Regions from separate parts of the Sinorhizobium sp. KGO-5 genome, predicted to be linked through region 3. Evidence: predicted binding sites of a transcription regulator. Region 3 holds the regulator's gene; each other region holds the start of a gene.
What was found. The regulator LexA, encoded in region 3, represses DNA repair genes until DNA is damaged. The targets are predictions, from matches to a motif close to TGTTCNNNNTGTGTTCNG.
Positions count from the first base shown of each region.

Region 1: parE (DNA topoisomerase IV subunit B) is a predicted target of LexA. The motif match lies at 2,252-2,269, and genes of this name have one in related genera.
Region 2: BHD07_RS16430 (DUF763 domain-containing protein) is a predicted target of LexA. The motif match lies at 3,260-3,277, and genes of this name have one in related genera.

Region 1 covers NZ_BDIZ01000014.1:79,793-89,625, reverse strand. The annotation lists gene BHD07_RS30230 (GNAT family N-acetyltransferase) at 1-60, shown strand, start outside; gene parE (DNA topoisomerase IV subunit B) at 76-2,136, opposite strand; gene BHD07_RS30220 (phospholipase) at 2,329-3,264, shown strand; gene BHD07_RS30215 (FAD-binding oxidoreductase) at 3,412-4,737, shown strand; gene BHD07_RS30210 (YceI family protein) at 4,734-5,339, opposite strand; gene BHD07_RS30205 (cytochrome b) at 5,336-5,962, opposite strand; gene tpiA (triose-phosphate isomerase) at 6,220-6,990, shown strand; gene secG (preprotein translocase subunit SecG) at 7,113-7,598, shown strand; gene BHD07_RS30190 (CTP synthase) at 7,733-9,370, shown strand; gene BHD07_RS30185 (VOC family protein) at 9,521-9,833, shown strand, end outside.
Region 2 covers NZ_BDIZ01000003.1:506,073-515,905, reverse strand. The annotation lists gene BHD07_RS16450 (ABC transporter ATP-binding protein) at 1-692, shown strand, start outside; gene BHD07_RS16445 (carbohydrate ABC transporter permease) at 689-1,582, shown strand; gene BHD07_RS16440 (carbohydrate ABC transporter permease) at 1,593-2,468, shown strand; gene BHD07_RS16435 (hypothetical protein) at 2,613-3,050, shown strand; gene BHD07_RS16430 (DUF763 domain-containing protein) at 3,357-4,634, shown strand; gene BHD07_RS16425 (hypothetical protein) at 4,764-5,033, shown strand; gene BHD07_RS16420 (hypothetical protein) at 5,110-5,286, shown strand; gene BHD07_RS16415 (hypothetical protein) at 5,297-5,629, opposite strand; gene BHD07_RS16410 (hypothetical protein) at 5,771-5,986, shown strand; gene BHD07_RS16405 (cupin domain-containing protein) at 6,003-6,542, opposite strand; gene BHD07_RS16400 (glutathione S-transferase) at 6,682-7,404, shown strand; gene BHD07_RS16395 (UdgX family uracil-DNA binding protein) at 7,408-8,049, opposite strand; gene treZ (malto-oligosyltrehalose trehalohydrolase) at 8,136-9,833, opposite strand, start outside.
Region 3 covers NZ_BDIZ01000005.1:272,836-282,668, forward strand. The annotation lists gene BHD07_RS21910 (SDR family NAD(P)-dependent oxidoreductase) at 1-109, shown strand, start outside; gene BHD07_RS21915 (putative quinol monooxygenase) at 123-425, shown strand; gene BHD07_RS21920 (type 1 glutamine amidotransferase domain-containing protein) at 480-1,322, shown strand; gene BHD07_RS21925 (hypothetical protein) at 1,642-1,836, shown strand; gene BHD07_RS21930 (DUF3606 domain-containing protein) at 1,857-2,030, shown strand; tRNA gene BHD07_RS21935 (tRNA-Asn) at 2,406-2,480, opposite strand; gene BHD07_RS21940 (hypothetical protein) at 2,623-2,904, shown strand; gene BHD07_RS21945 (hypothetical protein) at 2,952-3,299, opposite strand; gene BHD07_RS21950 (calcium-binding protein) at 3,697-4,776, shown strand; tRNA gene BHD07_RS21955 (tRNA-Cys) at 4,823-4,896, opposite strand; gene lexA (transcriptional repressor LexA) at 5,115-5,831, opposite strand; gene BHD07_RS21965 (hypothetical protein) at 6,040-6,204, opposite strand; tRNA gene BHD07_RS21970 (tRNA-Ala) at 6,399-6,474, opposite strand; tRNA gene BHD07_RS21975 (tRNA-Ser) at 6,743-6,832, opposite strand; gene BHD07_RS21980 (hypothetical protein) at 7,027-7,239, opposite strand; gene BHD07_RS21985 (septal ring lytic transglycosylase RlpA family protein) at 7,690-8,730, shown strand; gene BHD07_RS21990 (D-alanyl-D-alanine carboxypeptidase family protein) at 8,787-9,833, shown strand, end outside.

The sequences.
Region 1 (9,833 bases), on a different contig from region 3:
ACCTATCTGCCGGATCCGCTGAGCCTGTTCATGGAAAAACCGGTTCGGCAGGAGCCGTGAGGGCGATCACGCGTTTCAGATATCCAGGTTGTCCGCAAAAACGGCGCGCTCCTGGATGAAACGGAAGCGGGCCTCGGCTTTCGTTCCCATCAGGCTGTCGACGGCATCGCGGGTACCCTCGAAGTCGACATCGTCGATTTCGACCTTGAGGAGCGTCCGCTTGGCCGGGTCCATCGTGGTTTCCTTGAGCTGCGCGGGCAGCATCTCACCGAGGCCTTTGAACCGCCCGAGTTCGACTTTGCCGCGGCCATTGAACTCCGTCCGCATCAGCTCTTCGCGATGCGCGTCGTCGCGGGCATAAAGCGTCTTGGAACCCTGGCTCAGGCGATAGAGCGGCGGCACGGCGAGATAGAGATGGCCGCCGCGAATCAGCTCCGGCATTTCCTGGTAGAAGAAGGTGATCAGAAGAGATGCGATGTGCGCACCGTCGACGTCGGCGTCGGTCATGATGATGATGCGCTCGTAGCGCAGGTCCTCTTCGCGATACTTCGAGCGCGTGCCGCAGCCGAGCGCCTGGACGAGATCGCCGATCTGCTGATTGGCACCGAGCTTCTCCCGGCCGGCGCTGGCGACGTTGAGAATCTTGCCGCGCAGCGGCAGGATCGCCTGGTTGGCGCGGTTGCGCGCCTGTTTGGCCGATCCGCCGGCCGAGTCCCCTTCGACGATGAAGAGTTCGGCACCTTCCGCCGTATTCTGGGCGCAGTCCGCGAGCTTGCCCGGCAGGCGCAGCTTGCGGACCGCCGTCTTGCGGCTGACTTCCTTTTCCTTGCGCCGCCGTACGCGCTCTTCGGCGCGCTCCACCACCCAGTCGAGAAGCTTGGCCGCCTCTGCCGGATTGTCGGCGAGGTAATGGTCGAAAGGATCGCGAAGCGCGTTTTCGACGATCCGCTGCGCCTCCACCGTTGCCAGCTTGTCCTTCGTCTGACCGACGAATTCCGGCTCGCGAATGAAGACCGAGAGCATGCCTGCCGCGGAGATCATGACATCGTCCGTGGTGACGATCGCAGCGCGCTTGTTCTGGGTGAGCTCGGCGTAGTTCTTGAGCCCCTTCGTCAGCGCAATGCGCAGGCCCGCCTCGTGCGTTCCCCCTTCGGGTGTCGGGATGGTGTTGCAGTAGGAATGGATCTGCTGATCGCCGCCATACCAGGTGACCGCCCATTCGAGCGAACCGTGGCCGCCGGACTTTTCCGATTTGCCGGCAAAAATCTCGCGGGTGACGGTGAATTCCTTGCCGAGCGTGGCGGCGAGATAGTCCTTGAGACCGCCGGGAAAATGAAACACGGCCCTGTCCGGGATTTCCGAACCTTCCGGCAGGAGCGCCGGATCGCAGGACCAGCGGATTTCGACGCCGCCGAAGAGATAGGCCTTGGAGCGGGCCATTCGGAAAAGCCGCGCCGGCTCGAAGCGGGCATGCGGTCCGAAGATCTGCGGGTCGGGGTGGAAGCGGACCCTGGTGCCGCGCCGGTTGTGTACGTCACCCAGGTCTTCCAGGCCGCCCTGCGCGATGCCGCGGGAGAAGCGCTGGCGATAGAGCCGGCGGTTGCGTGCAACCTCGACTTCAAGGTCGTCCGACAGTGCGTTGACCACGGAAACGCCGACGCCGTGCAGGCCGCCGGAGGTCTCATAGGCCTTGCCGTCGAATTTGCCGCCGGCATGCAGCACCGTCATCACCACTTCGAGCGTCGACTTGCCGGGAAATTTCGGGTGGTTCTCCACCGGGATGCCGCGGCCGTTGTCGGTCACCGTCAGGTAGCCGTCGGCGTCCAGGCTCACGTCGATGAAGTTGGCGTGTCCCGCGACCGCCTCGTCCATCGAGTTGTCGATGACTTCGGCGAACAGATGATGCAGCGCCTTTTCGTCCGTCCCGCCGATATACATGCCCGGACGGCGCCGGACCGGCTCCAGACCTTCCAGCACCTCGATTGCCGAAGCGTCGTAGTCGCTGCCGTCGCTCGTCTTGGGTGCGGGGCGCGACGCTTCGTTACCGGCGACGGGGGCCGCGGGCTTGCGTGGCGCGGCATCCGCCGGCTTCGGCTGTTGGGGCATAGCGGAAAAAAGGTCGCTGCTGTCGTCCATGAAGCGTTCAGATCGTTCCTGTCTAAGTGTCGGCTAGGCCATAGCAAGACCGCGGCGCGGCCGCCATCCTTTGTCGCGCGAATCACCGGAATTCTGCCAGAGTCTCGCCGGAAGAGCGAACAAAAGGCGAATTTCGATGCCCCGGAGGAAGAAATACCCTTTAATGAGCCAGAATTGCCGCGCCAGTGTTGCTTGGCCGAGGCGCCGGTGGCAAGGCATGCGCCGAACGAGGGAGCCGATCGGGTGTCCATGTCCACAATTCTTTTCTCCATACGGCATCTGATCGGCGTGCTTCTTCTCGCGAGCCTTGCCGTTTCCGCAAGGGCCGAACCCCTTGAGCCCTACAAGGATGCGCTGTTTCGCTATAGCAAGCTGCTTCAGGAGGCGGATGGCGGCGACTTCCGCGTTGTCGACTACCAGGAGCTCCGCGACATCAACGAGCGCGACCAGATCCCCGAGCGGCGGGTGAAGCGCGCTTACGTGTCGCTCGGTGTCAAGAGCGTGCAGGTGAACGAGACGCTCGGTCCGGGCGAGCGGGGGCTTGAAGTCACCCGCGTCGGCCCCGATCGCGGCGCCGCATTCACCGTGATCTTCATCCATGGTCGCGGCGGCGACCGCCGTCTCGGCGTCAATGATTTCTCATTCGGAGGCAATTTCAATCGCCTCAAAAATCTGACTGTCGTCAATGGCGGTACCTATTACGCTCCAAGCGTCAGGTCCTTCGATGCTGCGGGCGTAGCGGATATTTCGGCTCTGATCCGCTTCGCCGCGGAGCGCTCCGGCGGCCGGCCGGTGGTCCTTTCCTGTGCCTCCATGGGAAGCTTCATCTGCTGGGGCATAGCCCGCCAAGAGGCAACCGTCTCGGCCCTTGGCGGCATGATGATCATGGGCGGTCCCGCCGACCCCGACTTTCGCAAAAGTGCGGCCTACGGCGCGCGGCTGCCGATATTCTTCAGCCACGGCAGCCGCGACAACGTCTATCCGGCCGCGTCCCAGATCTCGTTCTATCGCAGCCTCAGATCGAAGGACTATCCTGCCCGTTTCGTCCTGTTCGAAACAGGTTCGCATGGAACGCCGATCAGGATGACGGACTGGCGAGAGGCGCTGAACTGGATTCTCGACCGCTAGATCACGATGTTTTTAGGTCGGGTCGACCTAAAAACATGAACGTGATCGATTCCAAGAAGTTGGAGCGGGATGCGGGCGGAAAACCGCACACACTTTTCCTCACCCCGCTCTAGATTAACGCGATCGGTTGTGGAGTTGACGGCGGCAATGAGGATGGACGATTCCGAGAACGCAGGGCGGTTTGGAAACCGCTCTCAACCGACCGTTTCACCCGATGACTACGAGGACGGCATGAGCTCGGTGGGCCCCATGGCGTTTCTTCCCGTGGGCAATGGCCTGAGCTATGGCGACGTTTGCCGCAATGAACTTGGGACCCTTATCGCAAGCAGGAGGCATAACCGCATCCTGTCTTTCGATCCGGGAAGTGGGACCATTCGCTGTGAGGCCGGCGCTATCCTTGCCGACCTGCTCGCGCGCGCCGTCCCGCACCGCTTTTTTCTTCCCGTGACGCCGGCGACGGGCCTCGTCACCGTCGGCGGTGCCGTCGCCAACGACGTCCACGGCGGCAATCACCATGCGCGTGGCTCCTTCGGCAATCACGTCCGGCGCCTGACCCTGCTCCGTTCGACGGGCGAACGCCTGGTCTGCTCGCCCGAGGAGAATGCAGAGCTCTTCGCTGCGACGATCGGCGGCCTGGGACTGACCGGGCTGATCCTCGACGTCGAGCTTCGGCTGATGAAGGTGCCGTCGCCGCATGTCCAGCGGCACGTGCATCGCTTCGACAGCCTCGATCGATATTTCACGCTGGCCGAACGAGCCGAAGAGGAGCACGAGTATTTCGTAGCCTGGCTCGACCAACTCGCGACGGGACGGCGCATGGGGAGGGGCGTGCTGTTCGCCGCGGATCACGCCGACGGCGCTTGCGAATATCCTGACATCCCGAAGGGGCCGAGGCTCGCCGTGCCTTTTTCTCCGCCCTTCAGTCTGTTCAACAGCGTGACGCTGAAACTGCTGAACGAATACCGCTTTCGCAAGCACGACCGTGGCGAGACCGTGTCGACGGAGACGTGGGCTTCCTACTTTCACCCTCTCGACGCGATCGGCGGGTGGCGCAGGCTCTACGGGCGGCGTGGACTCTGCCAGCATCAAAGCGTCTATCCCGTCGCGACCGCGCCGGAGACCACGGCGCGGTTGCTTGAAACAGCCCGCCGCGCCGGTCATGCGTCCGTAGGGACGAAGCTGCAGCGTTTCGGTGACATAGCCTCCCCTGGGGTTCTCTCCTTTGCGAGGCCGGGCTTCACCCTGACCATGGACTTTGCCGATCAAGGCGAGGCGACGGTCAAGCTGCTCGACGCTCTCGACGAGATTGCCGTTGTGGCCGGCGGTGCGGTCAATCCGTGCCAGGACTTCCGAATGAGCCCGGCCGTTTTCGAAGCATCATTTCCCGCCTGGAAAAGACTGGAGGCACTGCGCGATCCGGCAATGGTCTCGGCCTTCTGGCGGCGCACGGCTTTGGCGCCTGGGCAAACCTAACGCTTCTGCCCCCTTATGTTCATGTCGAATTCCACGACATTGGAATAAATGGGCGTCCCGACGGTCATGCCGTAGGGCGAGCGACGGATGCTGCCGCGGATCGTGAAGGAAATCGACCGCCTGTTCCAGCCGGTAAGCCTCACGTCGAAACGCTCCTTGCGGCTCTTGCCGCGGGCGGTCAGAACGCCCTCGATCGTTGCGGTGTCCGGGCCGGTCTGGCTGACGCCGGTAGAGTGGAAGGTCACGGTCTTGTGGTTGGCCGCATCGAACACTGCGCTGGAGCGCAGGAAGTCCTCGATCCGGCGCTCGGTGGACCTCACGCTCTCCGGAAAAAGCGTGAATTCCACGGAGGATCGCCCGATGTCATGGCCATCGATCCGGAATACGCCCGAGAATTTAGTGAAGCTGCCGGCAATGCCGCCGCTGCCACCCACTTGTCCGACGCTGAACTGAATACTCGAGGAGCTCGCGATACGGTAGTTCCCGGCAGCATTCGCAAGTGCCGGCGCTTTTGCGCCCTCAACCGGCGTCCCTGCGAGGCCAAGGGCGAGAAGCGAAAGCGGCAGGGCCACTGCCATGGACTGCTTGCCTGGGCTGGTCATATGCGTTTCCTCTCGACAACGGTGTCGTCCTTTTCGGAAGTGTCGGCGGTGCTGCCGGTGCGCGGCATCGGCCCGGAGCGAAGCATGCGGATGAGCACCAAGTCGCGCCGCACGAGATGGTGATAGAATGCTGCCGCCGCGTGGATTGCGACCAGGCCAAGCGTCACATAGGCGAGCGTTGCATGGGCGAAGGCCCAGAACGCTTCCGAAGCCCCGGATGTCGGGAGCGGCAGATGCGGAATGACGATCAAGTTGAAATAAAAGCTCGGGATCGCCAGCGTGGAGACCGACACGACCGCCCAGCCGGACAGCGGCACGAGGAGTGCGAGCGCGATGAGCGACAGATGCGTGGCCCGCGCAGCCATGTGCTCCATCGGGCCAAGGGTGGGAGAGGCGGCCGGACTGGTTTCCACGAGCCACCAGAGCATCCGAAAAGCAGCCAGTCCCAGGGCCGTGAAGCCGAACGACTTGTGCCACTGATAAAGGGAGAACTGCAGAGCCGGGTCGATCTCGATGCGCCGCATGACGATGCCGGCGAGGATAAGGCCGAGGATCAGAACGGCGATCGTCCAGTGAAGGGCGATCGTCACCGTTCCGAAACCGTTGTCGCTGTTGCGCAGCATGGCAGACTCCGACGCCCGGTGCGTACGTCTACTTGGCGGTAGAACGTCTCCGCCTTAGACGCCCACGGCTTCGTTTTTATTCGCTTTCGCCGGGACGATTTCCCGTTGGCCCGAGCGCCGGCAACGCTGGACGGGGTGAGAGGATTCGCCGTGCTCCCAGGGTCGGCACCGAATAATCCGGCTGGTGCCTTTTTTTTACGCGAGCGATTTGCTACGCCGCTTGCCGAGACGAAGAGACCTGATCTGGAGGAGACCCCATGACGCCCGATATCCGCCCGCTCGTCGCCGGCAACTGGAAGATGAATGGAACACGCGCGTCTCTCGATCAGATCAAGGCAATGGCCGAGGGCGTCAAAGGCGACCTTTCCGCGAGGGTGGACGCCCTGATCTGCCCGCCGGCCACATTGCTTTACGTTGCGACCGCGCTTTGCGACGACAGCCCTTTGATGATCGGGGCTCAGGACTGCCACCAGAAGCAGTCGGGAGCCCATACCGGCGAAGTCTCGGCTGAAATGGTCGCCGATTGTTTCGGCACTCATGTGATCGTCGGCCATTCCGAACGGCGCACCGATCATGGCGAAGGTGACGCACTGGTGCGTGCCAAGGCCGAGGCCGCGCATGGCGCGGATATCGTCGCGATCGTTTGCGTCGGTGAGACGGAACAGGAGCGCAAGGCCGGCCGGACGCTCGACATCCTGAAGCGCCAGCTCGCCGGGAGCCTCCCGGATCAGGCGACGTCCGAAAACACGGTGATCGCCTACGAACCCGTGTGGGCGATCGGCACCGGCCTGACGCCCACCGTGTCCGACGTCGAGGAGGCGCACGCCTTCATGCGCCGCGAGCTCGTCTCGCGCTTCGGCGCGGAAGGCGGCAAGATGCGCATCCTCTATGGAGGTTCCGTCAAGCCCTCGAATGCGAAGGAACTCATGGGCGTTGCCAATGTCGACGGCGCCCTGATCGGCGGCGCGAGCTTGAAAGCGGATGATTTCCTCGCCATCTACAGGGCCTATGAAGAATTGACTGCCTGATTGCCGCGGGACTTGGAATAGCTGGCGGCTTGGTATAAAGAGGCGCCAAATTTGACGCGGCCCCACGGTGAGGCCGGCGCCGTTCGATTCGCATGCCCCGCAGAGGGCAGGACTGGAAGCTGATGCAGACCATACTACTCGTCATCTATCTCATGGTGGTCGTCGCCCTGATCGGCGTCGTTCTCATTCAGCGTTCCGAAGGCGGCGGTCTCGGGATCGGCGGCGGCTCGGGCTTCATGTCTGCGCGTGGCACGGCCAATGCGCTGACCCGAACGACCGCCATTCTGGCCTTCCTTTTCTTCGCGCTGGCGCTGGCGATGGGCATTCTTTCGCGCTACGAGCCGCAGGCGACCGACATTCTCGACCGTATCCCGGGAACGAGCTCGAGCGGCGGCGTTCTCGATTCGCTCGGTGGCGGTCAGACCGCACCGGCCGGCGGAAACACCGAGACTCCGGCCAACGGCAACGGCGCCAACAACGCCGCCCCAGCAGGTGGTACTGCCGCGCCTCAGGCCCCGGCAGATGCCGCGCCTGCCGCTCCGGCTCCCGCGGCCCCGGCTGCTGGCGCCAACGGCAATACGGGATCGCAAGTTCCGAGCGGTCAGTAAGGCCGCAAATCAGAAGATCTGCCGGCGGATGGCTTCATCCGCCGGTTTTGTTTTGTGTGAAATCCGCCCTTCCGCACGGAAAATTCTGAAAGATGAATTTTTCGGTGGCGGAATCGTTTGTGAAAAGGTATCCGGTGACTCCCATGGCGCGATATGTATTCATCACTGGCGGCGTGGTCTCCTCCCTCGGAAAAGGCATCGCTGCGGCCGCTCTTGGAGCGTTGCTGCAGGCGCGTGGCTACCGTGTGAGGCTGCGCAAGCTCGATCCCTACCTGAACGTCGATCCGGGCACCATGAGCCCCACCCAGCACGGCGAGGTGTTCGTCACCGACGACGGCGCGGAGACGGATCTCGATCTCGGGCACTACGAGCGTTTCACGGGCCGCTCGGCGACCAAGACCGACAACATCACCACAGGGCGGATCTACAAGAACATTATCGACAAGGAGCGGCGTGGCGACTATCTCGGCGCGACGGTCCAGGTGATCCCGCACGTCACAAATGAAATCAAGAACTTCGTCACCGAAGGCAATGAGGACTACGATTTCGTCATCTGCGAAATCGGCGGCACCGTCGGCGATATCGAGGCGATGCCTTTCATGGAGGCGATCCGCCAACTCGGCAACGACCTCCCGCGCGGCACCGCCGTCTATGTCCATTTGACGCTGATGCCCTACATTCCGGCCGCGGGCGAGCTAAAGACGAAGCCGACCCAGCACTCCGTGAAAGAACTGCAGGCGCTCGGCATTCACCCGGATATCCTGCTCGTGCGCGCCGACCGCGAAATTCCGGAAGCGGAACGCCGCAAGCTGTCGCTCTTCTGCAATGTCCGCCAGTCCGCGGTCATCCAGGCGCTCGACGTCGCTTCGATCTATGACGTGCCGATCGCCTATCACAAGGAAGGGCTCGACAACGAAGTGCTTGCTGCCTTCGGCATAGAGCCGGCGCCGAAGCCGCGCATGGAAGCCTGGGAAGACGTGGCGCACCGGATCCGCACCCCGGAAGGCGAGGTGACGATCGCGATCGTCGGAAAATATACCGGCCTGAAGGATGCCTATAAGTCGCTGATCGAGGCGCTCTACCATGGCGGCATTGCCAATCGCGTCAAGGTCAAGCTCGAGTGGATCGAGTCGGAGGTCTTCGAAAAGGAGGACCCGGCGCCCTATCTGGAAAAGGTCCACGGCATTCTCGTTCCGGGCGGCTTCGGCGAACGCGGCTCGGAAGGCAAGATCAATGCGGCGCGCTTCGCCCGCGAGCGTAAGGTGCCCTATTTCGGCATCTGCTTCGGCATGCAGATGGCCGTCGTAGAAGCGGCGCGCAATCTCGCCGGTATCGAAAAGGCGTCCTCGACGGAGTTCGGCCCGACCAAGGAGCCGGTCGTCGGCCTGATGACCGAGTGGGTGAAGGGCAATGAACTCGAGAAGCGGTCCGCCGCGGGCGATCTCGGCGGCACCATGCGCCTCGGCGCCTATCGCGCGGCCTTGAAGCCCGACACCAAGATCGCCGCGATCTATGGGTCGCCCGATATTTCCGAGCGTCATCGCCACCGCTACGAGGTCAATGTAGATTATAAGAGCCGCCTGGAAGCCTGCGGCCTGGTCTTCTCCGGCATGTCCCCGGATGGCGTTCTGCCGGAGACGATCGAGTATCCCGACCATCCCTGGTTCATCGGCGTTCAGTACCATCCGGAACTGAAGTCGCGTCCGCTCGATCCGCACCCGCTCTTTTCGAGCTTCATCGAGGCAGCGCTCGAACAGTCCCGGCTCGTGTAGCCGGATCACCGAACGGGCAATCACTTCTGCGGCCGCCTGCAAGAGGCGGCCGTTCGCATTTCCGGTCACGGTGCCGGGGCCTGCCGCCGCGCTTGCAATCGGCGGTCAAAAGTTGCAAACAGCGGCAAACCGGTCATCAGGGAATCCGCCATGAGCCAATCCAAGCGAACCGCCCGCCCGCTCGATCATCTCGTGCTGCCGGTGGCCGATCTCGCACGGACGAGGCAGCGCCTGGCGGCGCTCGGCTTCACGGTTGCCGATGAGGCGCGCCACCCGTTCGGCACCGCGAATGCCTGCGTCTTCTTCTCGGATAACACCTATCTGGAGCCGCTCGCCGTCGCTTCGCGGGAGGAATGCGAGGCAGCCGCGCTTGAAGGCAACGCCTTCGTGGCGCGTGACCAGGCTTTTCGCTTTCGCCAGGGGGCCGAGGGTCTGTCGGCCGTCGTGCTCGGGACGCCGGACG
Region 2 (9,833 bases), on a different contig from region 3:
GCGTGGCGATCGGCCGGGCGCTGGTCGGCCAACCGGAAGTCTTCCTCTTCGACGAGCCGCTTTCCAATCTCGACGCGGACCTGCGCATGGAAATGCGCTTCGAGATCGCCAAGCTGCACGCCGACGTCAAGACGACGATGATCTATGTCACCCACGACCAGACGGAAGCGATGACGCTCGCGGACCGGATCGTCATTCTAAACCACGGGCAGATCGAGCAGGTGGGGCGGCCGCGCGAGCTTTACGACCGGCCGGAAAATCGCTTCGTTGCCGGCTTCCTCGGCAGCCCGAGAATGAATTTCGCCCCGCTCGAAGCGACCGGCTCCGCCGCTACGGTTCTGAGGGGGGCAGGCGGCTTCGCCTACGCCGCGGAATATCTCGCGGCCGAAGGAAGGCCTGCGGAAATCGGCTTGCGGCCGGAGGCTTTGAAGCTTGTCGGTGCCGACACGAAAGGCGCGATCCGCGGAACCTTCGAGCGGATCGAGGACCTCGGCTATGAATATGTCTGCTATGTGCGGCTCACCGAGACGCTGGTCTGGACGGTTCGTTCGACGGGAAGTCCACCGCAAGTCGCCCCCGGCGACCCCGTCGGACTGAGCTGGCAACCGGAAAGTCTCTATCTGTTCGGAGAGGATGGCCGGCGCATCGATCACCGCGCGAGCGTTCCATTGGCCCTTGGGGCCTCGTCGTGAACGCCGCCCGCCGGATGGAGCGGCAGCAACGCCGCACCGCATGGATATTCCTGCTCCCGTTGCTGCTGACGCTGGTGGCGGTGGCGATATGGCCGCTCGCCCGCAGCATTTTCTTCTCCTTCACCGACGCTTATCTCGATGCCCCTTCGGATTACGGATTCGTGGGTTTCGAGAATTTCGTGGAAGTTGCAGAAGACCCGGTGTTCTGGGGCGCGGTCAGAAACACGCTCGTCTTCACGCTCGTATCCGTCGGGTTGGAGACGCTTCTCGGACTTGCGATCGCCTTGCTCCTTCACCGCGCTTTTCCTGGCCGCGGCATCGTGCGGGCGGCGATCCTCATTCCCTGGGCGATGCCGATGGTCGTCTCGGCCCGGATCTGGGAATGGATGCTCAACGATCAGTTCGGCCTGATCAACAAGCTCCTGGTCGCGTTGGGACTCGTCGAAAAGGGCGTCGCCTGGACAGCCGATCCTTCGCTGATCCTCGGGACGGTGATCTTCATCGACGTCTGGGTGACGACGCCCTTCATGGTGCTCCTCATTCTTGCCGGCCTGCAACTGATCCCCGAGGAAATCTACGAGGCAGCGGACGTTTCCGGCGTGCCGCACTGGAAACGCTTTTGGTCCATAACCTTGCCGCTCGCGACGCCGGCGATCGGCGTCGCGATACTCTTCCGCGCGCTCGACGCGCTCCGCATGTTCGATCTGAGCTACGTGCTTGCGGCCAACAACGAAAACACGATGACGATGTCGATCTATGCGCGCGACCAGCTCATCAGCTTTCAGGACCTCGGCCTTGGAGCCGCTGCTTCCACCTGGGTGTTCATGATCATCGGGCTGATCGCCATCGTCATCGTCGGGCTTTTGCGCCTCGATCGGGCGACGGGCTGAGGGGGTATCGATGACGGTGAGCGCAGCCATGACGAGACGCTATTCGAACGCGACGTACCGGACCTTGCGCCGCGTAAAGACGGCCGGACTCTATGCCGGCGTGGCGGCCGTCCTCGTCTACATGCTGTTTCCCTATTACTGGGCGATCGTCTCCTCGACCAAGACGGGGCAGGCGCTTTACCAGTTCACTCTGCTGCCGGCGCTCGATTTCAGCAACTACAGGCAATTGTTCGCCAATCCCGTATTCATGGGCGCGCTCGTCAATTCCGGCGTGGTCGCGCTTGTCAGCACGGCGATCTCCCTCGTCATCGGCATTCTTGCAGCTTACGCGCTCGGCCGCCTGCATTTTCCTCCGGGCCGCATCGTTCTGATCGCCGTTCTCATGATCTCGGTCTTCCCGCAAGTGGTGGTGCTTTCGGGAATGTTCGAGGTGATCGGATGGCTCGGGCTCTACAATCGGCCGTCGGCGCTGATCGTTTCGTATCTCATTCTCACTTTGCCCTTTACGACATGGATCCTGACGAGCTTCATCCGGGACCTGCCGAACGAATTGGAGGAGGCGGCGCTCATCGATGGCTGTTCGCGCCTGCGCATTCTCACCCATGTGCTGCTGCCTCTGATGGGGCCTGCGATTGCCAGCACCGGTCTGCTGTCGTTCATCCTCGCATGGAACGAATTCCTCTTCGCGCTCACCTTCATCCTGACCGACGAGAACCGGACGGTTCCGGTCGCGATCGGCCTTCTGACGGGCAGCAGCCGCTATGAATATCCGTTCGGCCAGATCATGGCCGCGTCGGTCACGGTGACGCTGCCGCTGCTCGTTCTCGTCCTGATCTTCCAGCGCAAGATCGTCGCGGGGCTGACGTCCGGCGCCGTCAAGGGGTGACGAGCGCCGCCGCGTGCGACGCCATGCGCCAAATTTGGCATGATCTATTTTCGTGATTGGACTTCCCGACCGGTTGGAGTCACGCTGATAAGGCCTACGAGGTGGAAATTGGGGGACCAACTATCGTAAGAGTAGGAGGTCGCAATGAAGCACCAAGCAATCGAGCAGTTACAGGGCGTCGCCGAGGTCAAGCAGGACCTGCCGCGACGGACGTTATCGCGCAAGGAGCGCCTTGAGCGTTGGGCGGAACTCCTGGAACGTGATCCTCACAGACGCCTTTCGACGCTGCACGAGACAGAGTATCAGCCGGCGAGAGTCCGCGCGGCCATGCGCGGCGACGGTTCGCCGATCTCCGTCGCCTTCGAGGATCCGGTCTTCCGGACCGCCGGGATGGAGAACGACAGCTACGGCGAAGCCAGGCGGTTTTTCGAGCTGAGCGACGAGCAATTACATAAGGTCATCTGCTATTGCCATTTCGGCGCGACGGTCAGCGCATCGACGGCCGCCCGCCACATCCGCGCAATGCTTGTCGAGAAACAGCCAGGGCTGTTTGCTCGGTTGCGCCAGATGTTTGTCGGCTAGGGCAGGCGACGGCATATCGAGGGTCGTGATCGAAGGCGGCCGCCGGAGGAGGCGGGCCGCAGTGCGAAGGCTTAACCGCTCGCACTGCGGTGCTCCCATCGCCTCCGGCTGGCGGATTGCCTTCGATCCGCGGCGTCGTCCTCCGAGGGCTTGGGTTCGCACTCGTTCTCAAGGTTGTCTTCGTGCGCGGCGCGTCCTCGTGCCTGCGTTTTTCGCTTCGTGCTCCAATTTCCACTATGTTAAGTGGGTCGGCGCGGCGCCTGATGGCGACGCGCCCTGTCGGTCGGGACGCAGAACGGAAACACTATGGCTCAAAGAGCAGGCAATGCGGATCTCCCGCTGCATGGCGGCCGCGTGCCGCGATGGCTCGGCGACCGTATGACGCGCCTCGGCGCGCTGGTCACCGAAGCGGTGGTTCATCACTATGGACGCGACGAGTTTCTAAGGCGGCTTGCGCATCCGTTCTGGTTCCAGTCCTTCGGTGCTGTCATGGGCATGGACTGGCATTCCTCCGGTATCACCACGAGCGTCATCGGTGCGTTGAAACGCGGTCTCACCCCGCTTGCCGGCGAGCTGGGCATCCATGTCTGCGGCGGCCGCGGCCAGCACTCCCGCAAAACGCCGGGCGAACTCATGTCGATCGGCGATCGTGTCGGTTTCGATGGCGGCGCATTGGCAGAAGCGAGCCGCCTCGTCGCCAAGGTCGACAGTGCGGCCGTTCAGGACGGCTTCGATCTGTACCTGCACGGTTTCGTCGTCACGGACGATGCCAGGTGGGTGGTCGTCCAGCAGGGCATGAACGGCGACCGCCGGCAGGCGAGGCGCTATCACTGGCTCTCGGAGGGCCTGACAAGCTTCGTCGACGCGCCGCATAGCGCGATCGAAGGCAGAGAACAGGGCGAGATCGTCAATCTGGCCGACCGCCGTGCCGCCGCCTCGAGGACCGCGCAGCTCGATCTCCTCCAGTCATTCGGGCCCGACGGGCTCTTGCGCGAGGTCGCCCGGATCGAGTCTCGGGGGGCTCCTGTGGCCTCGCCGGCACAGCCGATGCTGCCGCATCTCTTCATGCCTGCCCATCACGATGTACGCGAAAGTGATGTCAATCTCCGGCGCCTTCACGGCAACTTCGCCGCCGCCGCCGACCGTGGTCCGGCGGATTTCAAGGACCTGCTGCTGGTGCCGGGCGTGGGCGCGCGGACGGTCAAGGCGTTGGCGATGGTCGCGGAGGTGGTCCACGGGACGCCTTGCAGGTTCTCGGATCCCGCCCGCTTTTCGCTCGCCCATGGCGGCAAGGACCGCCATCCGTTCCCCGTACCGGTGAAAGTCTACGACGAGACGATCAGGATCATGAAGTCCGCGGTCAGCAAGGGCCGGCTCGGGCGCGAGGATGAGCTTGCGGCTCTGAAGCGGCTCGACGAGCAATCGCGCCGGCTGGAGCGCTACGTCACGGGGCCCGACCTGAAGGAGATCGTCGCGGGCGAATTCAGGGACTCCGCGCGTTTCGGCGGGCGCAGCATATTCGGCTGGGAACCGCACGACGACGAGGCAACCGCCGCGGAGCCAAGCGACCGCGCACGGCGCTGAGGCGGAACAATAAGCGCAGCGATCGATTTACACAGCTGGGGCGCGTTGAGCGCACACCGCTTCGCTGCCGCTGAGGATGGCGCTTCGGACACGGAGGCGCCGCCGGCATGCCAGTTGATGGAGTTTCCGATGACCGCTGCGATGACTACGATCGACCACGACACGATCCGCAATTGGATAGAAGCCCGCAAGGGGCAGCCGGCGCGCGTTAAGGGCGCAACCGAAGGCGGTGGTGGTCTGCTTCGCGTTGATTTCGGCAAACCGGAAGACACGCTGGAGAAAATTTCCTGGGACGAATTCTTCAAGATCTTCGACGACGAGAATCTGGCCTTCCTCCATCAGGACATGACTGACGACGGGCAACCCAGCCGCTTCTGTAAATTCATTAATCGGGACTGACCCGAAGACGGACCTCGGAGGAGAAGCGGAAGGAGCACTGAGGCCGGAATGCCTTTACGGCGGAAAGGATCTCGCGATGCTTACGATCAAAAAACCGGAACCCGCGACGGAACGCGAAGGGCGCCCTGTGCCTCCTTTTACCGGCATCGAGCCGGCGCCTGCAAAGATCCGGAAGCCTTCGACCGACGATTGCGAACGCCTCGATGACCCGGATTCGCTTTTCTGGCGCGGCGTGTGGATGACCGTGTTTTAGGTCCGGAAAACTAGGCGTTACCGCCAAGTGTCTGCTCGAGCTCTTCGAGCCGCGCCGTCAGGCGCTTGATCTCGTCGCGCTTTTCGGCAACCACGTCTTTTGCTGTTTCGAGCCTGTCGCCTCCGGGCACCGTGCCAACGGCCGTGTGGGTCTCGGTCGCGATGGCGTCGATTTCGGATTGTAGCCGGGCGATGCGCTCGCGTAGTTCGTCGAGTTGGTTCCCGACCCCCGGCGCGCTCTTCCGATCTCGCCCCCATGCGTCGATCGGCTCGTCGACGCTCGGTGGGTCGAGCGGGCGCGCATCAGCCCCCGGGCGCGGTTCTCCATGTTTGTTCGTGCTCATGACTGAACTCCCGTAAGCGTCATCAACTCGAAAGCGACGTCTATGTTCCGTCGGCAGCGCTGACCGTCGCAGCAATCGGCGGGCAGCATGGAACTTCCCGCGACGGCTGCCGTTTTCCTTATCGCCACCTGGGAGGGTCCCATGCATTCCGAAGAATACCTCGAGCTTCACTACGACCTGCTGAGCCACAGGGCGCTCCTGTCGTGTGGCCGTAAGGCATACGTCCTGCCGGACATCTACGAGACCAAGGAAATGGCACAGATCGCTGCCCAGAAATTCGCCTGGGAAAAACTGGGACTGAAAGAGCGGGCAGCGGGCTGCCGCACCGCCGCCGACCTCCCGGTCTGGCTGCGCTGACGACTGCGGCGCGTGATCAGTGGCCGTGTGCTTCGCCGAGACCGTCCCCCGCATGCATGGCGGACTGCCACACGGTGACCGCAGGTCCTTCTGCGCCGAGAATGGGGTCCAGGCTCGGCAGCGGCACCAAGGCGATTGCCTTACGGTCATCCGCGGTCGCGGCGCCCCTCTGGATCTCGGCATCCTGACCTGGCGGATAGCCGCCGACGACCAGGAAATCCATGCTCGCCTCGTTCCGGCGGTGGCCCGTACCTGCCGGGAGGAGGATGACGTCGCCGGCTGCGACCTCGACCTCCTGTCCTTCCGGCCCTCCGATCAGCAGCCGTGCCCGGCCTTCCGCGATTCCGAGAACCTCGTGCGCACCGCAATGGTAATGGTGATGGGCAAAGACGCCGTTGCGCCACAGGCCGCGCCAACCATTGGCCCGGAAGCGTTCCTCTATCTGTGTGGCTCCATTTTCCGTAACGTCGACCGCTTGACGATAGACCAGGACCGGCAGGCGCGGGTTGTTCGGTACGCCGCCGCTTTCGGCGAACATGAGCTCTTCGATTTTCATTGGTTTTCTCCTCGGCGCAGTATGTTCCGTTCCCTGCCGAACCGGAACGAATTGCGCGGCTGTATGTTTCCTTCAATCGTGCTCAGAATAGACTCCGGCCGCGAACAAAGATGAATGCTGGCAAAGAAGGGGACCTTTCATGCCATACAAGCTCTATTACTGGGATGGTATTCCCGGCCGCGGTGAATTCGTGCGCCTCGCGCTGGAGGAGGCCGGCGCGGATTACGTCGACATTGCCCGCCAGCCGGGCGGCACGAATGAAATGCTGAAGCTTATGAAGGAGCCCGGTGAAGCCGCCGCTCCCTTCGCTCCCCCGTTCCTCGTCGATGGCGACCTCGTCATAAGCCACGTCGCCAACATTCTTTTTTATCTCGGGCCGAGGCTCGGCCTTGTTGCCGAGGACGAGGGACTTCGAACCCTCACCAATGGTCTGCAGCTGACGATCACCGATTTCGTCGCGGAGATTCACGACACGCATCATCCGATCGCCGTGTCCCTCTATTTCGAGGACCAGAAGCCTGAAGCGCTGAGGCGGTCGGCCGATTTCCTCTCCGAGCGTCTGCCGAAGTTTCTCGGCTATTTCGAACGCGTGCTCACACAGAACCCCAAAGGGCCGAGCCATATGGTCTCGGACCGGTTGAGCTACGTCGATCTTTCGCTTTTCCAGGTGATCGAAGGCCTCCGCTATGCCTTTCCCAAGGCGATGGATGCCTATGAGGCAAACATCCCCGGACTGGTCGCCTTGCATGATGCCGTTCGTGCACGCCCGAGAATTCTGAGCTATCTGGCCTCGGAGCGGCGGCTCGCCTTCAACGAATCCTGCGTCTTCCGCCACTATCCGGAACTCGACCGGCAGTCCTGACCGTCAACCGATGCGAGCCTTGACCTTGGCGAGATCGTCGACAAACCGGGCGCGTTCCGCTTCGGGGTCGGATCTGCCTCGGATTCTCAGAAGATAGGAGGGGTGGATGGTCACGAGAACGGAGAAGCCCCCGGGCGCCGTCAGAAGCTCGCCGCGGTTTCTGGTGACACCCACGCTTCGCCCGAGCAGGGACATCAGCGCCGTGGCCCCGAGCGCGACGACGATTTCGGGGCGGAGCTCATCGAGTTCGGCGCCGAGCCACCAGGCGCAGGCCTGAATCTCACCGGCATTCGGCCGCGAATGCAGCCGGCGCTTGCCGCGCTGTTCGAATTTGAAGTGTTTGACGGCATTGGTGAGATAGCACTCCGAACGATCGATGCCGGCTTCGTGCAGGCATTCGTCCAGGATGCGCCCGGCGGGTCCGACGAACGGGCGCCCGGCAAGGTCCTCGCGGTCGCCGGGCTGTTCGCCGACGAGCACGACACGGGCGTCGACCGGACCCTCGCCGAAGACCAGTTGGGTGGCGTTCTTGTAGAGGTCGCAGCGCTCGCAACTCTCCGCCTGCCGCCGCAGAGAGGCAATCGTGGTTGCCTCGGCGTGTTCGCCGGCAAGGGCCGGTCCAAGTTTCGCAGGCTGTTTCGGCATCGTTCCTCGAGGCGCTCTCCCTTTATTCTCGCCGCGGCGTCTAACCGTGAGGCTCAAGGCATGTTCCCCTGTCTGCCGATGGCGTGTCACCGCGCAATGGCGACGGCGATGCCTGGACCGGCCAACTCGCTGCCGTCGACGGTCTCGCCCCCGGACGTTTCGCTCGTGAAGATCGGCTGACCGCGAATTGCGGGAACGGCCTGTCTCTCCTGAAAAAGATTGACGCGCAGTTCCAGGCAATCCTCGCCGAACTGCCAGTCGACGGCGATGATGCCGTCCTTGCTCTCGTATGCACGGCAATCCGGTACGGCGGTGCCGGCGATCAGCGGCACGATGTGCCGCTGCCTTATCCCGGTGAGGTCGCGCATATAGGCAAGATGCCGCTCGCCGGCAGGGCTTGTCGCGCGGCTCCAACGCAGCTTGGAGCCGGCAAAGACGTCCGGGTCGAGCGGATCGGGCAGCTCGTCCATCGTCTTGCCCTCTGGAAGGCCGCCGAAGTTTTCGGCTTCGTCCCGGCGTCCCAGCCGGATAGCCTCGGCTATTTCCCCCTGGTAGTCGGCGAAGAAACAGAAGGGCTGCGTCTCGCCGTATTCTTCACCCATGAACAGGAGAGGGATTTGCGGCGTCAGCATGTGCATAGCCGCCAAAACGCGCAGCCTGTCCTCCTGGAGCAGCGAGGCGAGACGTTCACCGAAGGCGCGGTTGCCGATCTGGTCGTGGTTCTGCAGGAAATTCACGCGGCCTTGCGGCGGCACGCGGGCTCGGCTCCCCTCAGGAGAGAAATTGTCTTCCTTTGCCGGCACGGCGAAGCCATCGGCCAACGCGCTGCGGATCTTGCCCCAGGGCTCGTCGGCGAAAGGGCGATAGTGGCCCTTGGTTTCGCCGGTCGCCACGACGTGGAGAGCATTGTGAAGATCATCGTTCCATCCCGCATCGAAGAGCATGCGTGTGCCGCTCGCGTCGCGCCGCAGAAGGCTCCTTCGGCGGTGAGCGTCTTCCAGCACCAGGTGGATCTGGCGCTCGGCGAACGTTTCCCGAACCTCGTGCTCCAGCGCGAGGAGAAAATGCGGCCTGGTCGTATCGCGGATCTGTTCGGTCGCATCGAGACGCAATCCGTCGAAACGGAATTCGCCGAGCCAGTAGAGCGCGTTCTCGATGAAGTAGCGCCGGACCGCTTCCTCCTCGAAGGCGATCGACGCGCCCCACGGTGTCGGGCGATCCTTGTTGAAGAAGCGGCTCGCATAGCGGGAAAGGTAATTTCCCTCCGGCCCGAAGTGGTTGTAAACGACATCGAGCAGGACCGTCAGACCAAGCGAATGGGCCGCATCCACGAGCGCCTTCAGATCATCCGGCTTGCCGTAGGCATTATGCGGAGCATAGTGCAGCACGCCGTCGTAGCCCCAGCCCCGCATCCCGGGCAATTGCGCGACGGGCATGATCTCGATCGCGGTGATTCCGGCCCCGGCCAGATGCGGCAAGCGCTCGATTGCAGCGCGGAAGGTGCCCTCCGGCGTGAAGCAGCCGACATGCAACTCCGAAATGACCGTCTCCTCCCAGGGCCTGCCGCGCCAGGAGGAAGCCTGCCATTCATAGGCGGCGTGATCGACGACGATCGACTTGCCTGAAGCTTCCCGCTCCTGTGCCGAGGAGGCGGGATCGGCGACCTCGGTGCCGTCGGCAAGGCGGAAGCTATAGCGCTCCCCCGCCTTCGCCTCGAGCGTGATTTCGAACCAGCCGCCATCGAGTGACTGCATCTTATGCGCGGCCCCGCCGAGAACCAGATC
Region 3 (9,833 bases):
GGCAGAAGAAGTGGCAAACCTCATCACCTATCTCGCCAGCCCGCGTTCGTCAGCCACCAACGGCGCAGCACTGCGCGCCGAAGGCGGCCTCGTCAACACGATTGCCTGAGAGAGCGCGTTCGATGTCAAATTCTCCGCTCACCATCATTGCCATGACTACCGCCAAAGCCGGCAAGGAGGCGGCCCTTGGGGCTGCCCAGGAAAAGCTCGTTGCCGAGACTCTCATGGAGGACGGCTGCCTGCGCTACGAACTGCACCAGTCCCTCGATGACGGCCGCATTCGCATCTTCGTCGAAAGCTGGGAGAGCGAAGCACAATGGCGTGCCCACATGGAAGGCGCTGCCATGCAGCGGTTTCTGGCCAGCGGCGTCGGCGACTATTTCGCCGATTTCTCGCTGCATCGGCTGGCGAAGATCGCCGGCTGACACAGCCGCAACACACTCCTGACCACGCAATTTTCAAGCATCCGGAGACAGACGATGAAATACCTGCGTCGCCTCGCCATCACCCTTGCCCTCGGTTTCAGCGCCGCCAGCGCCCATGCAGCAAACGTGCTGGTGGTTCTTTCCGATTCAGACCATCTCGACCTGAAGGACGGCAAGGTCTTCCAGACCGGCTTTTACCTCAACGAACTGATGCAGCCGGTCGAGGCGCTGCTCGATGCCGGTCACGAGATCACCTTCGCCACCCCCAAGGGCACGGCGCCGTCCATCGACAAGACCTCTATCGACAAGATGTATTTCGGCGGAGACGAAGCTGCGATGAAGGCGAGCGAAGCGCAGCTTGAGGAAATCGGCTTGCTGTCTGACACTGCCTCGCCCGTAATCAGCCTCGCGCGGGTCGAGCAGATCGGCTACGACCATTTCGACGCGGTCTATGTCCCTGGCGGCCATGCCCCGATGCAGGATCTTCTTGTCAGCCCGGAGCTCGGCAAGGTGCTGACGCATTTCCATGAACAGGGCAAGGCGACCGCGCTCGCCTGCCATGGCCCCATCGCGCTCATCTCGACCCTGCGGGACCCGAAGGCTTTCACCACACAGCTGGAAACCGAAGGCGCAGCGAAAGCAGACCGTGAATGGATCTATGCCGGCTACAACCTGACTGTGATCAGCAATGAGGAAGAGGAACTGGCAAAGGGATTGCTCGGCGGCGGCGCGATGAAGTTCTATCCGCAGGATGCCCTCACGCAAGCAGGTGCTCGCTATCGTCAGTCCGATGCGCCCTTCAGCGCGCATGTCGTCACCGATCGGGAACTGATCACGGGCCAAAATCCGGCCTCGGCCCCCGCCGTGGCGCAGGAACTCCTCAAGCGCTTGAAGTAAGCGGCGACATGTCCGGCCAGCACGAGGCCAGCCGGCGAGACCGCGCTCAGTTGCGGCGTTGATGCGGGGCTCTTCGAATGCAAAAGCCCGGCGCAGCAGGAATGCCGCGCCGGACCTCGAGTTGAATTGAGCAAAGAGGAAATCTGAAGCTGAGAACATCGAGGCACTGATTGAGCCGTGGACGTCCCTGATACGGTGAAATCCTTACCGGTCGACGGCGCGTCCCGGACAACGACATCACCCATTGACGCGTCATAAGCCCGCCCTTGCCGAAGCGTGATCCGCTCCTATTCTTCATCCAAGTACATGGAGGAAAAGAGTGGCAGATAAGGACAAGGAGCCGGATCGTGACCGCGATCTCGTTTCCACCGAGGGGCATGGGGTCGCAAGTGATGAGAAAAATGCGGCCTATAGGAGAAGGATGGTGCAGGAGGCCCTCCGTGAAGGAAACCCTGCCGGGGTGAAAGCGAAGGACTATCTCAGCAATAGATGGTTGTCCGGCGGCTCGTGGTAGACCGTCGATGAGAGGAAAGCATGGCAGATAATCCGAAGAAGAAAGGCCGCGACCGCGAGCTCGTTTCCGAACAGGAGCACGAGGTGGCCTACCTCATGAGAACGGCGAAGGTGACGCGGCAGAAGGCGTTGAAGGCGATCCGTGAAGCTGGGCCGAACCGCGAAAAAGTGATGGAATATCTCGGCAAGAAATAACGCTCAAAAGAGCGTCACCTGCTGGACCTCCTTTGTCTCCGGCTCAAATGGCGGTCGCGTCCCGCCTTTCGTGGCGTTCGTCTCCTGATCCGCGCCTTCTCCCATGCGGCGTGATAGTTCGTGTGCAGCTCGGCACGCGGCGATGATAGCGATAGATGCCGCTTGCGGCGTTTCTCATTGCGTAACGCGCAATAGCTTCGGACCCTATGAATTCCCCGTTTGCCGGCCTGTGAGGTCCGAAAAGCAGCCAAAATGTAACCAAAAAGCACGCCAGCACCGAACCCTTAGAGGCTTGGTGCATTTACATGATCGGTTAAGCGCTTGAAAATACTCGAAGAAAAAGCCCCGCACCGCGAGGTGCAGGGCTTTGAAAACTGGCTCCCCGGGCCGGATTCGAACCGGCGACCTATCGATTAACAGTCGAGTGCTCTACCGCTGAGCTACCAGGGATCATCTGCGCCGCAGAAGTGAGGCTGCTAATACAAATGCTTTTCCGATTTGCCAAGCGGTTTTTCAAAAAAAATGTCGGCAGGCGGTTGCCGCCCTGTGGAGAAGGCACCAACTGTGGGGTCATTGGTACGGAAGAAGAGTGATGGCGAAGAAGCATTTTGGCATCGATCCCAAGACGCGTGAGATCGTACTCGGCAAATGGCGGATGAGCCTGCCCAATTCGCCGGCATTGCGCGTGCTCATCGGCGTTCTGCTCGTCTTCGGCGGTCTGCTCGGTTTTCTGCCCATCCTGGGCTTCTGGATGGTTCCTCTGGGCCTGCTCGTGCTTTCGCACGATATTCCCTCGATGCGCCGACGGCGGCGCAAGCTGGCCGTATGGTGGGCCCGATGGCGCAGCAAGCCGAACTCGTCCGGCAGATCCTGAGAGGTGGGCCTTGCCAAGAGTTCCGCCAGCATCCGGATGCACGCATTTCAGTCGTCGGAATTGCGCGGCTTTCGACGTCGTTTGGGCAGGAGGGCGACAATGACGCAGGCGAGGACCAAAGCGACCGGCCAGAAATCGGTCGCCTGGTCCCAACTCCACCTCCACATTTCATAGCCCTCCAGGTGAGGCGGCGGCAGCTTTGCGCTGATCTCGAAATCACGTTTCTCGCGGCCGTGGAAGTGTCCGATGGCGAAGGCGAGGCCGATGATCAGCGCCAGCCTTCTCGGTGCAATCGCCATGAACAGGAGGGCGACGACTGCTGCAATACAGAAGCCCTCGACCACATGCCCGAGCCAATCGAAGTGGCGCTGAATGTAGCCCCAAGGAATATCCATCACGTCGCGCTTCGAGTGCCGCCCTCCCGATGAGGCCGGCCGACGGACCGCTATATCACAACCGCCGATCACGAGACCACACGATCCTCGAGGTTTCGCCCTTCGCGGACGTCTTCGGGAGCGTGGGCGAGCTCGTCCTTCTTCCAGTATCCGGACGCTGAGTGTGGTCGCAAAGTACAACTTGTAGTTAATCCAAAGTGGTCAATAGACAGGAACATCACGTTCGGCAACATTGGAGCGCTTTCAGGAAAAGGGTGTAACGGTCTTCCGTAGGAAGTCGGTATTTTCATAGCGTTAGCTCGTCACTCCGACGGAGCCCGACGAAGTCGGCGCCGCGAAGGCCGTCCGGGTTTCCCAAGACGAGCATCGCCTACTTTACAGCACTGTGGAGAGAAAAATGGCGCATCTGATCGGTGGCATCGCCCCTTGGCTCGGGCTGGACAACCACATCTTCGGAACGAACGATCCGGATATTATCTTCGGAGACCCGTTCACGACCGGCAATAGCCTAGGAGTCTCCGAAATCGGCGGCTTCCTGTCTTCGGGGCAGGGTGGCCGCGACAGCCTTGACGGCCTTGGGGGCAACGACACGCTCTTCGGCGACGCTTGGACGATCTCCAATCAGGGGCGTGGTGGCGACGACCAGCTCGACGGCGGCGCCGGCGACGACACGCTGTACGGCGATGCCTTCCAGATCGATGCGATTGATTCCGCTACCGTCGCCGGAGGGAATGATCGTCTCTCGGGCGGCAAAGGCAACGATACACTCTATGGCGATGGCTACGATTGCCTCAGCGGACGTGGTGGAGACGACTGGCTCGACGGCGGCGCCGGAGACGATACTCTCTCGGGCGACGCTTTCTCCCTGGGCGATTTTTTCGTTGGCGGGAACGATCGCCTCCAGGGCGGAGAGGGCCATGACAAGCTCTACGGGGATGGCCTCGACCAGGGCGTCGTGGAATCCGGCATTGGCGGCAACGACCACCTGTATGGTGGTTCGGGCAATGACTTTCTCGTTGGAGACGTTCTTTTCTCACGTGGCGGCAGTGGCGGCGACGACCTGCTCGACGGAGGCAAAGGCAATGATGTCCTGTATGGCGATGCAGAGGTCGGCGTGGACACCGCGGGTGGGAACGACCTCTTGATCGGCGGCACCGGTAACGATCAGCTCTGGGGTGATGGTCGACTGACCGCAGGCTTCGCGGTCGAGACCGGTGCCGATCAGTTCCTGTTTTCACGAAACAGTGGTCGGGATGAGATCTTCGACTTCGAATTGGACAAGGACGTCATCCAAATCGCTGGCTATGGCTACGACGACTTCGCTGATTTTTTGCCCAACATCGGCAACGATGCTGACGGGAACGCTGTCCTGCAGTTGAATGGCACGGTCGATCAGGTCACTCTGATCGGCATCCACGCTGCCGACCTCAGCGCTGCCAACTTCGTCTTTGCGGGCGCGGAGTTCGCCTTCGTCTGACGCAGGTAAGATTTGTCGGTAACAAAGCTGAATAGGGGTGGTTTTTTGGAGGCCTCGCCCGGAATTGAACCGGGGTACAAGGATTTGCAGTCCTCTGCGTCACCACTCCGCCACGAGGCCTCTACGATCTGCGATTTTCAAATCGTGGCGCGGATTTAGAATGATTGCCCGCAATCCGCAAGAGGGTACATTTGGAATAGGGTCTTTTTTATTCTGTATAAATATGGCTTCGGTTCTGTGGAGGCGTGGCCATAGCGCCCCAAGGCGCAATGCGCCCACTTCTAACGCTTTGAAATTGCGTACTTCCGTGGGAAACGCCTGCACACCTCGTCGGGAGGCTAGTGGTACCGCCGGATGAGGCCGACAAGCCTGCCTTGGATCTTGACCCGATCCGGACCGAATATCCGTGTCTCGTAAGCCGGATTGGCGGCTTCGAGCGCAATAGAGGCGCCCTTGCGACGGAAACGCTTCAGAGTTGCTTCCTCGTCGTCGATCAGGGCGACGACGATATCCCCGGGGGTGGCAGTGCTTCCGTTCCGGATGATCACCGTATCGCCATCGAGGATGCCGGCCTCGATCATCGAATCACCCTTGATCTCGAGAGCGTAGTGCTCGCCGCTGCCGATCATTTCGACCGGTACGGAAATATCGTGCATGTTGTTCTGGATTGCGGAAATCGGCACGCCGGCGGCAATGCGGCCCATGACCGGGACAGCGACCGATGCGATCTCGGCCGGGGGCGCCGGTTTCGGTGCGGGGGGCGGGGCCGCAGGCTTGCCCAGACTGCCTTCGATCACGCTCGGCGAAAAGCCGCGGCGGACCTGCGAAACACCGGCATAGGCCTCCGGCAGCTTGATGACTTCGAGGGCTCGAGCGCGATTCGGTAGCCGGCGAATGAACCCGCGCTCTTCGAGTGCGGTGATCAGACGATGGATGCCCGATTTGGAGGCAAGGTCCAGGGCATCTTTCATCTCGTCGAAGGACGGCGGAACCCCGGATTCCTTCATTCGTTCATGAATGAACAGAAGCAATTCCTGTTGCTTGCGGGTCAGCATGGCGTCACTCCAGAATCGCGAAACAAATCAAGAACAGAACCTATCTGTTCCATATGTGTTCCGCAAGTGCCTAAAATTCCGTGAATACCGCTTGCTGCTGAATGCCTGTCCGCTTTCCATCCGGCGTGCGATGGCGATCGCTCGGAATCTGGGGGCAGGGGCGTACGCTCACTTACAGCGGCCGGCCCAGTCGCTCGCCTACGCCATGCTAATAGGCAAGCCGCAGTCCGCCCGGCGTAAGAACGTCGAATTCAGGCTCGGGATAGGGCCCGTACCACTGGGTATAGGTCGTGTTGGTCGAGCCTGTGCTGGCGCACCCCGAAAGGGCGAAGAGGGAAAAAATTACGGCTGCCACCAAAGATTTAACAGGCATGTTTTTCTCCACTCGCGGGAGTTGCCCAGACCTCGAACGGGTCAGACTAAAACTTTCTCTCAAATCAGCTTTTTTGGCAAGCGCAGCCGAGCCGCGGCATCGCCCGGGCTCCGCAACCTGACGTCCGGCATCGGTGGATGTTAGCTCAGGTAAGATCCGTTACCTGGGTCTCCGGGCTGGACAAAAGAGGGGAATGGTGGAGTCGAAGGGAGTCGAACCCTCGACCTCCGCAGTGCGATTGCGGCGCTCTCCCAACTGAGCTACGACCCCACTGGTCACCCATTGTATAAGATTTTTCGGCCCCGCGCACCAGTGCATTCCGTTTGCCGGCTTCACCCTTGCCGCCCGGTAGGGCACGCTGCAATTCACCCATCCGAATATCGCCCCTTCGCGATGGAGTCCCAAAGCAGCTTCTTCCGCTCCTGCAGGTGACGCAAAGCGTCGGAAGGGCAGGGCAGCCACGAGCCTTGCGGGTGGGGAAGACGGCCATCAGTGACGAGAAGCTGGGAATTCCGGCGTGCCCGGATCAATTCTGAAATGGCGGAAGAGGTGGGATTCGAACCCACGGTACGCTTTCACGCACGCCGGTTTTCAAGACCGGTGCCTTAAACCGCTCGGCCACTCTTCCAGGTGATTGCGGAGCTTCGTGAAATTCGTTTCCGAGTTCTCGATGGACCGGCGATCGCTACCGGGTTTGCTGCCCATTCACCAACGGCTGGCTTTTTAGCAGCTTTGATCACAGCGTCAACTTGCTCCGGAGCATTTGCTTGCATTCGAGGCGTGCCGCGCCGCATACGCCCGTGGCACGGTTGTGGGCCATCGTCACGGGCGGAGTCCGCTGTCCGGCGCCGCAGTCGGACTTTCGTCGCCTGCCCGGGCGACGTAGGTCGCGACATCCCGGCTTCTGCCGTCCAGGAGCGCCGCTCCGGCAAGCAGATAAACGGCAATCGCCAACATCGACAGGAGCATTATGCCTAGGGGGAGGCCGGTTGCCGCCCGTCGCTCCGGCGGCCCATAATCGTATCTGTCGTCCATTGCGAGATCCTCTCGGACTTGGGCCGGAGCACGGGCACCACGCCAACCGGGGACGGAGCCTCAGAGTTGCACCGACGGGAAGCTTCGGCCAGCTCTGAGGCCGCCGCACCCCGCGGCCGACGAGCCACGCGGGTGCTTATTGCGATATGTATCGGCAGGGAAACCCGGCAACGGGTTTCGGACCTTTGGCGCGCTCTATCGGACCATGGTCCAGCGACTCATTTACGTTTCGTAAACCATAGCGAGCGTTTTTTTGCCTCCGTTCGTCCTCCGGTTCGCAATTTCGCCTTGTTGTTGTCATGATTGTTCGACTGTTCCGTTTCGGGACGGCGAAATTCTCGCGGGGGGAACTACTGCACGATTGCGACGATCGTTGCGCGTTCGGTCGGATGCGCGAGCGCTGCAGGAGCGGATTTCGGGTGCGGCTTTGCGAATGATCTTGTGGGACAGATGACATCCAATAACGGTGCGGCATATCTTGTGAGGGGGCTCCGTCTCGCAGCGGTTCCGTTGCTTTGCGCGGTGCTTGCGGCCTGCGGGTCGACGTCGAGCGTCAAGAAGACCAAGTCGCGGAGCAAGGAATACTTCGCCGAGTCCGTCTATGGCGTCAAAGCCAGCCCCAGAGTCGCTACCGGAAACAACATTCCCAAGGGCGGTGGCCGCTACCAGGTAGGGAAACCCTATCAGGTCAAGGGCAAGTGGTATCAGCCGAAGGAGGATTTCGGCTACGACAAGAGCGGGATGGCCTCCTGGTACGGGTCTGCCTTCCACGGCCGGCTGACGGCCAATGGCGAGGTCTATGACAAGCATCACCTTTCGGCCGCTCACCCGACGTTTCCGTTGCCGAGCTATGCGCGCGTGACCAACCTGGAGAACGGCACGTCCGTCATCGTCCGTGTCAATGATCGCGGCCCCTATGAATACGGCCGGATCATCGACGTCTCTTCGAAAACCGCCGACCTGCTGGACATCAAGCGCAAGGGAAGCGCCAATGTTCGCGTTCAATATGTCGGTCGTGCGCCCCTCGAAGGCAATGACATGCCCTACCTCATGGCTTCGTACGTCAGGAAGGGCGACCGTGGCCCGAGCGTGATGCCGGAAGGGCAGATCGCCTCAGGCGTGATGGTGGCTTCCAACGAGCCGCTGCGCGACATGGTTCCGAATCTCCGCGCCGTTCCGGTTCCGAACAGATCGACGCTCGATGCCGGCGTGCCGGTGAACGCGCTCGCAAAGCCGGCGCAGGCCTCGGCGGCACCAAGCGCCTTCGGCGAATTCGTCGTTCTGCCGCAGATCGGCCCCATGCCGACGTCGCGCCCGCAATTGATCCCGCTGCCGGATGGCAGCATGGCCTATGCTGCGGCCTACGTCGAAGTTCGCGTCAGCGACAAGCCTTCGCCCTTCGAGGCGATCATGGTCGATCGCAATCCGCTGACCCCCGATTCCATTCTCGCCTATGCGAAGCGCCAGTACCGAAACGCCGACTCGCGCTGACGCCGGTTGAAGAGGGCTTTTCGCGCTGATATGCCCATGCAGAACCGGAGTTTCTCATGCGCATGAAGTGGCTTGCGGTCGTAGGTTTCCTCGCGGCCATCGTTTCGGGACAAGCGGTCGCACAGACGCCCGCCTTCGACACCAAAGCGAAGCAGATATATCTCGTCGATGCCGAGACGGGCACAGTGCTCTTTTCACGCGACGAGGATGCACCCGTCCCGCCTGCCTCGCTCGCCAAACTCATGGCGATGGAGGTGGTTTTCGAGGCCCTGGATAAGGGCGAACTGACGTCCGAGACGAGTTTCGAGGTTTCTGAACATGCGTGGCGTACAGGCGGGGCCCCCTCCGGCACTGCAACGATGTTCGCCGCGATCAAATCCAGGATTCGCGTTGCCGATCTCATCCAGGGCGCAACGGTGCAACTCGCCAACGATGCGTGCATTGTCCTGGCTGAGGGAATGGCTGGCAGCGAGGCTGCTTTTGCCGAACTGATGACCAAGCGGGCCCGCGAGCTGGGGCTGCCGGTCGCCACATTCAGGAATGCCACGGGGCTGCCGCATCCGGAAAACAAGATCACGATGCGCGAACTCGTCGCCCTTACGCGGCACCTCTACGAGGCGCACCCGAATTACTATCGGCTCTATTCGCAGCCGGAATTCGAGTGGAACAAGATCCTTCAGCGCAACAAGAACCCTCTGATCGCGGCAAATGTCGGCGTCGATGGATTGGCGACCGGCTTTGCGGAGGGTTTCGGCTTCTCGCTCGCCGTCTCGATGCAACGCGGCGACCGCCGCGTCTTTCTCGCGATGGGGGGCCTCGAGAGCGAAAAGGAGAGAATCGACGAGAGCCGCAGGGTCCTGGATTGGGCGATGACCGCTTTCGAGAAACGGCGCATTTTCGCAGATGGTGAAACCATCGGAGAGGCGAGCGTCTACGGCGGCGCGGATTCCCGAGTGGCGCTCGTGGCGGGCAGCCCGGTCGACGTTCTGCTGCCGGTAAAAAATCCCGAACGGCTGACGGCACGCATCGTCTACAAATGGCCGCTCAACGCACCCGTCGCTGCCGGTCAGCAGGTCGGCGTCGTCAAGCTCTGGAACGGGGAC